Chitinophaga caseinilytica: one gene and its partner. Each later gene encodes a partner of the first gene's protein in a complex. Links are inferred from orthologs where the notes say so. Each region holds a gene or a part of one and is shown on either strand. Other genes may lie near its edges.

What was found.
Region 2: the proteins of nuoH (region 1) and WJU22_RS00560 are in contact, whole or in part, in a cryo-EM structure (PDB 7NYH), measured with the Escherichia coli proteins. The link is inferred for Chitinophaga caseinilytica from one-to-one orthologs.

The regions. Positions count from the first base shown.
Region 1 is NZ_CP150096.1:3,804,561-3,810,495, forward strand. The notes cover bases 3,139-5,935. They hold nuoH (NADH-quinone oxidoreductase subunit NuoH), read left to right. Parts: upstream 3,139-3,958; coding sequence 3,959-4,912; downstream 4,913-5,935. Other genes in these bases: nuoG (NADH-quinone oxidoreductase subunit NuoG), read left to right, coding at 3,139-3,934. In the rest of the region: NADH-quinone oxidoreductase subunit NuoF, read left to right, coding at 1-1,238; more of nuoG, read left to right, coding at 1,235-3,138. UniProt on the Escherichia coli protein: NDH-1 shuttles electrons from NADH, via FMN and iron-sulfur (Fe-S) centers, to quinones in the respiratory chain. The immediate electron acceptor for the enzyme in this species is believed to be ubiquinone.
Region 2 is NZ_CP150096.1:126,382-130,736, forward strand. What follows is about bases 1,569-4,355. They hold WJU22_RS00560 (NADH-quinone oxidoreductase subunit J), read right to left. Parts: upstream 3,310-4,355; coding sequence 2,827-3,309; downstream 1,569-2,826. Other genes in these bases: nuoL (NADH-quinone oxidoreductase subunit L), read right to left, coding at 1,569-2,474; nuoK (NADH-quinone oxidoreductase subunit NuoK), read right to left, coding at 2,497-2,814; nuoI (NADH-quinone oxidoreductase subunit NuoI), read right to left, coding at 3,326-3,844; nuoH (NADH-quinone oxidoreductase subunit NuoH), read right to left, coding at 3,864-4,355. Outside these bases: WJU22_RS00545 (NADH-quinone oxidoreductase subunit M), read right to left, coding at 1-550; more of nuoL, read right to left, coding at 576-1,568. UniProt on the Escherichia coli protein: NDH-1 shuttles electrons from NADH, via FMN and iron-sulfur (Fe-S) centers, to quinones in the respiratory chain. The immediate electron acceptor for the enzyme in this species is believed to be ubiquinone.

The DNA of each region.
Region 1 (5,935 bases):
CCGTGCGCAAGGCGGTTCGCCATATGCAGCCGCAGGAAGTGACGGCACTGGTGAAGGAATCCAACATGAAAGGCCGTGGCGGCGCGGGATTCAGCACCGGCATGAAGTGGAGCTTCGTGCCGATGGACGTTCCCGGCCCCAAGTACCTCGTGGCCAATGCCGACGAAATGGAACCGGGAACGTTCAAAGACAGATGGCTGCTGGAAGGCAATCCCCATCAGCTGCTGGAAGGGATGATCGTAGCGGCGTACGCGATTCAGGCCACCGAAGCGTTCGTGTTCCTCCGCTGGGCGTATAAAGACGCGGCCATCGCTGTGCGGAAGGCGATCGCGGAGGCGTATGATGCGGGGTACCTGGGAAAAGATATCCTCGGCACCGGGTATTCCCTTGAAATGCATTTGCATACGGGCGTGGGGAGATACATGTGCGGCGAAGAAACCGCGCTCCTCAATTCCCTCGAAGGCAAACGCGCCACGCCGCGCGCCAAACCCCCGTTCCCGCAAGTCTCCGGACTGTTCGGCAAACCCACCATCGTCAACAACGTCGAAACACTGTCGTTCATCCCCCATATCGTCAATAAAGGCGCAGACTGGTTTAAATCACTGAGCAGAACGGCCGACGGCGGCACCAAAATTTACGGCGTTTCCGGCCGCGTGAACAAACCCGGCGCCTGGGAACTCCCCATGGGCATCACGATGCGCGAATTGATGGAAGATTACGCCGGCGGCATGAAAAACGGCTTCGGTTTCCGGGGCGTGTTGCCGGGCGGCGCATCCACCGACTTCCTCATCGAAAAACACATGGATATCACCCTCGATTTCGCCGGCGTTGCCGCAGCAGGCAGTCGTTTGGGAACGGGAACGATGGTGGTGCTCGACGATCAGACCTGTCCCGTCGGGTTCGTACACAACCTCGAGCACTTCTTCGCACAGGAATCCTGCGGTTTCTGCACACCCTGCCGCGAAGGCCTTCCCTGGACGGAAAAGCTCCTCTGGGCCATCGAGCAGGGAAGGGGGCGCAACGAAGACCTCGAGCTCCTGCTCCGCCATACCGAATGGCTCGGGCCAGGGAACACTTTCTGCGCGCTGGCGCCCGGTGCCATGGAGCCTTTGCAAAGCGCGCTCAAATATTTCCGCGACGATTTTGAAAGACACATCCGGGAACACCGCTGTCCGTATCACGACCCCGTGCCGGCCGCTCCCGCATCCGCTCACCTCCATCATACCCATCACTTATGACCATCTACATCGATAACAAGCCATACGAAGTGAAGCCGGGGAAGAATCTCCTGGAAGCCTGTCTGGAGCTGGGTTTAAACCTTCCGTACTTCTGCTGGCACCCGGCGCTTGGCTCCGTGGGCGCCTGCAGGCAATGCGCCGTGAAAGTGTTCAAGGACGAAGACGATAAAACGGGGCGCCTGGTGATGGGATGCATGGAGCCTGTGCGCGACAATCTCCGGCTTTCGCTGGAAGACCCTGGCGCAAAGGCTTTTCGCGACCAGGTCATCGGCTGGCTCATGACCAACCACCCGCACGATTGCGCCGTGTGCGATGAAGGCGGCTCCTGCCATTTGCAGGACATGACGGTGATGACGGGCCACACGTACCGCAATTACCGCTTCTCCAAACGGACGTACGAGAACCAGGACCTCGGGCCCTTCCTCAACCACGAAATGAACCGCTGCATCCAGTGTTACCGGTGCGTGCGTTTTTATAAAGACTATGCCGGCGGAAAAGACCTCAACGTGTTCGCCGCACACAACCACGTGTATTTCGGGCGATGCGAAAGCGGCCGGCTGGAAAGTGAGTTCAGCGGGAATCTTGCGGAAGTTTGTCCCACCGGCGTGTTTACCGACAAAACCCTCAAATCGCATTACACCCGGAAGTGGGACATGACCTGGGCGCCGTCGGTCTGCCAGGGCTGCTCCCTGGGATGCAACACGAGCGCCGGCGAGCGTTACGGTTCCCTGCGCCAGATCGCCAACCGCTACAACGGCGAAGTGAACGGCTATTTTCTCTGCGATCGCGGAAGGTATGGATATGAGTTCGTCAACAGCGACCAGCGCATCCTGCAACCCGCGTTCCGCCCGCATTCCAATGGTACGGTCAATAAGGAACAGGTGCTGGGCCAGGTGGCGGCGCGGTTGAAGAACGGCCGCACCATCGGCATCGGCTCGCCACGCGCCAGCCTGGAATCGAATTTCGCGCTGAAGCTGCTGGTGGGAGACGACAATTTCTACCTCGGCATGTCCGATTCGGACCATGACCATACTTCCCTCGCATTGAAAATCCTCCGCGACGGGCCCGTTCGTACGCCTTCCCTGCAGGAAGCAGGGCAGGCCGATGCGGTATTTATTTTGGGCGAAGACCTCACCAATACCGCGCCCATGCTCGCATTGGCGGTGCGGCAGGCCGTTCGGCGGAAGCCGGAGGCCGACGCCATGGGGCAGATCCACCTGGCCGAATGGCAGGACGCCGCCGTGCGCGAAGCGGTGCAGGAAGATCATGGGCCGCTTTTCATATTCAACACCATCCCCACCAAGCTGGACGAACTGGCGGAAGCCGTGCAACGCGGCGCGCCCGAACAGTTGGCGCGACTGGGTTTCGCGGTGGCGCAGCAGTTAGGGGCCGACATCGGGCCCATTACCGGATTGACGCCGGAAGAAACCGCGCTGGCCGAAAAAATAGCGGTGGCGCTGCTGGCGGCGGAGCGGCCGCTGATCATCGGCGGGTACGGCAGCGGATGCGATCATATGATGAAAGCCGCGGCCAACGTGGCCTGGGCGTTACAACACAAAGGCCGCAATCCCATGCTTAGCCTCACGTTGCCGGAAGTGAACAGTCTTGGCCTCGAAATGCTCGGCGGCCACCGGCTCGATACGGCCATCGATGTGTTGCGGCAGGGAGAGGCGGATACGGTGATCGTGCTGGAAAACGATCTCTACCGCCGCGCAGACGAACATCTTATCGACGAATTTTTCCTGCATGCGCAGGATGTCATCCTCATCGATCATTTATACAACCGCACCGCCGAGAAAGCGACGGTGCTGCTGCCCGCGGGGACCTTCGCTGAAGCCGACGGCACCGTCGTCAACAACGAAGGCCGCGCGCAGCGTTACTACCAGGTGTACGTTCCCAAAGGCGACGTGCAGGAAAGCTGGCGCTGGTGCCTCCAGATCGCGGAGCGCGCGCAGGTGCCATCGCTCCACGGCCTCCATAACCTCGACGATATCGATTGGGCGCTGACTACCGGTATGCCGGCTCTCGCATCCGTACAGCATCTCGCGCCGCACGCCGATTTCAGGATCAACGGGCAGCGCATCCCCCGCGAGCCGCACCGCTACAGCGGGCGAACGGCCATGGATGCGAATGTGAACGTGAGCGAGCCCAAGCCCGCGGAAGACGAGGATACGCCGCTGTCCTTCACCATGGAAGGTTTCAGGGGAGAACCGCCGGCACCGCTCATTCCGTTCTTCTGGTCGCCGGGCTGGAATTCCGTACAATCCGTGAACAAATACCAGCAGGAAATAGGAGGGCACCTCCATGGCGGCGACCCGGGCATCCGCCTGCTGGAACCGCATGTGAACGGTGGGCCACCGTATTTCCATGAGGCACCGGACACGTTCGTGCCGATCCCGGGGCATGTGCACATCATACCGGTCTATAACATTTTCGGGTCGGAGGAGCTGAGCATGTACACATCCGGCATCGCGAAAAACGCATCTGATTTTTGCTGCATTTTCCTCAACCCGGACGATCTCGCGCAATGGAACATCACGCCCGGTAACTGGGTGACGGTGGAAATGGACCATCATACCTGCAAGCTGGTGGCCAGGGCCAACCATTGGATGCCGCGCGGGCTGGCGGGCGTGAACGCGGGACTGCCGCATTCGCCCGTAGTGGATTTGCCGGTACTGGCGAAGATGCAGGCGTAAACGACAACGTTAAAACATTTCGATATGGAAGCACAATACTGGTGGATCATCGGCGGCGTACTGTTCGTACTGCTCAATACGGCGGCCGGCCTCATCTGGCTCGAAAGGCGGGTGCTGGCGCTCTGGCAGGACAGGTATGGCCCCAACCGGGCAGGACCTTTCGGCATCCTCATCGTGCTGGCGGATACGCTGAAACTGTTTTTCAAGGAAGACTGGATCCCGCCGTTTGCGGACAAGGTCGTATTCGTGTTTGCGCCGGCGGTGGTGGTGGCGAGTGTGCTCATGGCTTTTGCCGTGGTGCCTTTCGGGCCGGGGATCGTGGTGGCCGACATGAACATCGGGTTACTTTTTTTCCTGGCGATGTCTTCGCTGGGCGTGTACAGCATTGTGCTGGGGGGATGGGCGTCCAACAATAAATACGCATTGCTGGGCGCCATGCGGGGCGCGTCGCAGATGATCAGCTACGAAGTGTTCATGGGCCTGGCGCTCATGGGAACGGTCATCCTCAGCGGTACGTTCAACCTTGGGCAGATCGTGGAAGCGCAGCGCGGGATGTGGTATATATTCCCGCAGTTACTGGGTTTCCTCATCTTCTTCATCGCAGGCATCGCCGAAACGCACCGCCTGCCGTTCGATATCCCGGAAGCGGAAAGCGAACTGGTGGCGGGTTTCCACTCAGAATATTCGGGAATGAAATTCGGGATGTTCTTCATCGGGGAATATCTCGGCATCACCCTCATTTCCTCCATGATCGTGACGCTGTATTTCGGAGGATGGCTGGGCCCCGCCTTCCTGCCCGGCGTGATCTGGTTTGTACTGAAAACGTTCGTGTTCATCATAGTCTTCATCCTGCTGCGCGCTTCCATGCCGCGGCCGCGGTACGATCAGCTGATGGAATACGGATGGAAGGTATTGTTCCCGCTGTCTTTGCTCAACCTGCTCGGCACGGCGGCCATCAAATTGTTCATCGATAAATGACCGGTTATGTTCAGTTTACTCAGAAGTATGTGGCTGGTGTTCCTGCACATGTTCCACAAACGCGAAACGTACCAGTACCCGGAAGAAAAAGCCCCCTTCCCGCACGCTGGCGCGGCCGCATTGCGCTCACCCGCGACCCTGACGGCGGCGAGCGCTGCGTGGGCTGCTATCTCTGCGCCGCCGCATGCCCGGTAGACTGCATTTCGCTGCAGGCTGCCGAAGGCCCCGACGGGCGGCGCTATCCCGGCTTCTTCCGCATCAACTTTTCCCGCTGCATCTTCTGCGGGTTCTGTGAAGAGGCCTGTCCTACCTACGCCATACAATTGCTGCCCGATTTCGAAATGGCGGAATACGACCGGCAGAACCTGGTGTATGAAAAGGAAGACCTGCTGATCAATAGCCAGGGCAAATATCCCGGCTACAACTATTACCGCGTGGCGGGCATGGCCATCGCCGGGAAAGACAAGGGAGAAGCCCAGCACGAGGAGCCGCCGGTCAACGTGCGCAGTCTGTTACCTTAAAAACCGTTCGGTATGGGAACCGCATTTTATATCGCCGCCGCTGTGGCCGTTTTGTCGACCATCATGGTCATCACCCGGTACAACATCATGCATGCGCTGCTGTACTTCATCGTATCGCTGATCAGCGTGGCGGTGGTGTTTTACCTGTATGGGGCGCCGTTCATGGCGGCGCTGGAGCTGATCATTTACGCGGGCGCCATCATGGTGCTGATCATATTTTTCGTGATGATGCTCAGCCTCGGGAGCCAGACCGCCGGCGAAGAGCGCAGCTGGATGACGCCGGGCGTATGGATCGGTCCGTCGATACTATGCCTCGTACTGCTGGCCGAGCTGATCTTCCTCATGGTGCAGCCTGTGGATACGGGCGCGGAGATCAAAGTGGTAGACCCGAAGGCGGTGGGCCAAAGTTTGTTCGGCCCTTACATCCTGGCTGTTGAGCTGGCGGGCATGCTGCTGATGGCGGGGATCGTAGGGGCTTATCACCTCGGCCGCCAAAAGAAAA
Region 2 (4,355 bases), 3.7 Mb from region 1 along the record:
AGGAGCCTTCGGTCTGGAAGTAGATATATATAATACCGACCAGCATGAGCAGCGAACCGGCGAAGGTGTAAACGAAGAACTTAAACGTCACCGGGATGGCTTTCTCGCCGCCCCACATGGAGCAGAGGAAGTATACGGGGATGAGGGCCAGTTCCCAGAACACGTAAAACAGCAGCGCGTCGTACGAAAGGAAAACGCCCAGCATGCCCGCCTGCGAAAGGAGCATCAGGCCGTAAAAGGCGCCCGATCTTTCGTAGTTACGGCTCAGTACGGTGGTGAAGATGAGCGGGAAGGAAATGGTCGTGAGCAGCACGAGCATGAGGCTCAGACCATCGAGGCCGAGGTTGATCTGGCTGCCGAGTTGGGGAATCCATTCGGCGGTGAAGCGCAGTGCTTCGGGAGCCGTACGGAATTGCGCCCAGGCGGCCAGGGTAACGGCCAGCGTGGCCAGTGAGGATATCAGGCTGAAAACCTTGGCGCCACGGCCGCTGAGTCCGAATGTAATCAGCCCCGTCACCAAAGGGATCAATATGAGTAATACTGTCAACATATCTTTTTCTTAATCCGCTATCGATTTATAAAAACAAACTGATCACAAACAATACGATCATACCAATCACCATGGCGAAGATGTAGAAGCCCACCTGGCCGTTCTGCAACAGCCTGGCGCGACCGCCACCCCATTTCACCGCGGCGCCCACACCGTTCACGAGGGCGTCTATGCCGGAGCGCTCCACCACTTCCTGGAAGAATTTGCTCAGCGACATTAATGGTTTCACGATGATGGCGTCGTACAGTTCGTCTACGTACCATTTATTTTCCAGGACTTTGGCAAAGCCGGTCGTGGGCTCACCGTTATCCGAATAGTTGGCGAATTTGCTGCGCGCCCAGAGGATCATCACGATTACCAGTCCGGTGCTGAGGCCCATCAGTCCCCATTCGAGGCTATGGCTCAGGTGATGTTCGTGCAGGAAAGGCGCGGAAGGCGCGAAGATGGGGCTGAGGTATTCTGCCAGCAGGTTGGGCACGCCGAACACGGCGGGCATCCCTACATAACCACCGATCACAGACAGGATGGCCAGCACGATCAGGGGGAAGGTGATGGCGGCGGGGCTTTCGTGCAGGTGGTGTTCCTGCTCGTGCGTGCCGCGGAATTTGCCGGTGAAGGTGATGTAGTACAGGCGGAACATGTAGAATGCAGTCATGAGCGCGCCGATGAGGGCGAGACCATAAATTACCGGGCTGTAGCCGAATGCGTGGGCGAGGATTTCATCTTTGGAGAAGAAACCGCTCAGCCCCGGGATCCCTGCGATGGCGAGGCAGCCGATGAGGAAGGTGAAGTTGGTGATGGGCATCCATTTCTTCAGGCCGCCCATCTTCCGGATGTCTTGCTCCCCGCCCATGGCGTGGATCACGGAACCCGAACCGAGGAACAGCAGGGCTTTGAAGAATGCGTGCGTCATCACGTGGAACACGGCGGCGGTGTAAGCGCCAACGCCCAGGGCGATGAACATGTATCCGAGTTGGCTCACGGTGGAGTAAGCCAGTACTTTCTTGATGTCGTTCTGCTTCAGTGCGATGGAAGCTGCGAGCAATGCGGTTACCAGGCCCACGAGCGTCACGATCGTCTGGATGTGCGGGGCGAGGGAATACATCACGTTGCTGCGGGCCACCATGTAGATACCGGCGGTCACCATCGTGGCCGCGTGGATGAGGGCGGAAACGGGGGTGGGGCCGGCCATGGCGTCGGGGAGCCAGGTGTACAGGGGGATCTGTGCAGATTTACCCATGGCGCCGATGAAGAGCAGCATGGCGATGGCGAAGAGCACGCCGCTGTTTTCACCAAGGCCGGCGGCCTGGGGCAGTACTTCGGAGAAGGTCACGGAGCCGAACTGCTGGATGAGCAGGAAGATGCCGAGCAGGAAACCGAAGTCGCCGATGCGGTTCATGATGAAAGCCTTGTTGGCGGCTTTATTGTACTCGATGTTTTTGAACCAGAACCCGATGAGCAGGTAGGAACAGAGGCCTACGCCTTCCCATCCGATGAACATCATCACATAGTTGGCGCCGAGCACGAGGATGAGCATGGAGAACACGAAGAGGTTGAGGTACGCGAAATAGCGTGCAAAACCTTCGTTCGGCTCGTCATGCATATAAGAGGTGGAGTAGATGTGGATCAGGGAGCCCACACCGGTGATGATCAGCAGGAACAAGGCGCTCAGCTGGTCTACCTGGAATGCGAAGGGGATGTGGAGGCTGCCTACGCTGATGAAATCGAACAGCGTAACTACCTGGGGCGTGAAGCCGGGCGTCCGCACTTCGAAGAAGATAAGCAAGCTGATCACAAAAGCTGCGACCACGCTGCCGCTACCTACGATGCCGGTGAGCGGCTTGGATAAATACCTCCTGCCCAATCCATTGATCAGGAAACCTAACAACGGTAAAAACGGTACCAGCCAAACAAGATGTATCATCGATCTATACTATTTTTTAATCCTAGTTTTTCAGTCTGCTGAGAATGTTGATGTCTACGGAATGGGTGTTCCGGTACATCATCACGATAATGGCGAGGCCCACGGAAACTTCCGCTGCGGCAACGACCATCACGAAGAAAACGAAGAGCTGCGCTGAGGCGGCGTCTATCCGCCCGGCGTCTACCCACATTTTGGAGAAAGCTACCAGCAACAGGTTCACGGCGTTGAGCATGAGCTCGATGCACATGAAGATGATGATGGCGTTCCGGCGCATCAGTACCCCCATGATGCCGATGCAAAACAGGGCGACGCTGAGAAAGATGTAATATTGAACGGGCATATCGAATGCGTTTTATTTCTTACCGATCACTACGGCGCCGACCATCGCGCTGAGGAACAGCACGCTGCTCAGTTCGAAGGGCACCACGTAAGAGGTGAACAATGTTTTACCGAGGTTTTGAACCAGGCCGATCTCCGTGTTGCCGCCGGGCTGGATGGCGGGGAGGCTCGCGTCGCGCAGGGCGGCTACGAGCACCAGCAGCAGCGCACCGCCGGAAATGGCGCCGGCGTATTTCAGCCAGTTGCGTTTCTGCGGCTCGATGTCGGCGTTGAGGTTCATCATCATCAATACGAAGAGGAACAGTACCATGATGGCGCCGGTGTACACGATGAGGTGAACAACGAACAGGAACTGTGCGTTCAGCATGATGTAATGGCCCGCGATGGCGACGAAGCAGGTGATCATGCAAAGCACGCTGTTCACGGGGTTCTTGCTCAGGATCACGCCCAGTGCGGATGCGATGGCGATCGCAGACAGCACTGTAAAGATTATCATATCGATTCCCATTGCCTTATTGGTTGTTTTCTTTGATTTGTTTTTGAGGATGGGGGATCAGCATGTCTTCCTTCCCGTAAATGAACCCTTTACGCTGGTAGTTCGCCGGCGCGAAGGTTTCAGACATGTAAACCGCCTGTTTCGGGCAGGCTTCTTCACAGAAACCGCAGAAGATGCAGCGCAGCATGTTGATCTCGTAACGCGCGGCGTATTTCTCCTCACGGTACAGATGCTCCTCGCCCGGCAGGCGCTCGGCCGCTTCCATGGTGATCGCTTCGGCAGGACAAGCCACTGCGCACAACCCGCAGGCCGTACAGCGCTCGCGTCCCATTTCGTCGCGGTTCAGGATGTGCAGCCCGCGGAACACGGGGCTGAACGGGCGCGTCTCTTCGGGATAGTTCACCGTCGCTTTCTTCTTGAAAAGGTGCTTCAGGGTAATGCCCATACCTTTCGCTATCGCAGGCAGATAAAGTTTCTCCGCAAAGGTCATGGGCCTCCTGTCTACCGGCGTTGCCCTGTTGGTTAAAGATTGCATATGATGAGTTTCTTGAAGTTTAAAAATTAAAACCATTCTCACGGAAAAGGATCACGGCGCCGGTAATGAGCATATTCAGCAATGCCAGCGGGATCAATACTTTCCATCCGAGCTTCATGAGCTGATCGTATCGGAACCGCGGGATCGTCCACCGCACCCACATAAAGAAGAAGATGAAGAATAACGTCTTGAGGAACAGCGCCGCAATTCCGAGGACCGTCAGCAGATTACCGTCTATCCCCAGTTTGTCCATGAAAGGGAAGGCGTATCCGCCCCAATACAGCGTGGCCATCAGCACGGAGCTGATGAACATGTTGATGTATTCGGCGAAGAGGTAGAAGCCCAGTTTCATGGATGAATATTCGAGGTGGTAACCGCCGTTCAGTTCGTTTTCCGCTTCGGGAAGGTCGAACGGCGTACGGTTGGTTTCCGCGAAAGAGCAGATGAGGAAGATGAGGAAGCCGATGGGCTGGAGGAACACGAACCAGATGCCTTCGCGCTGTTGCTCCAC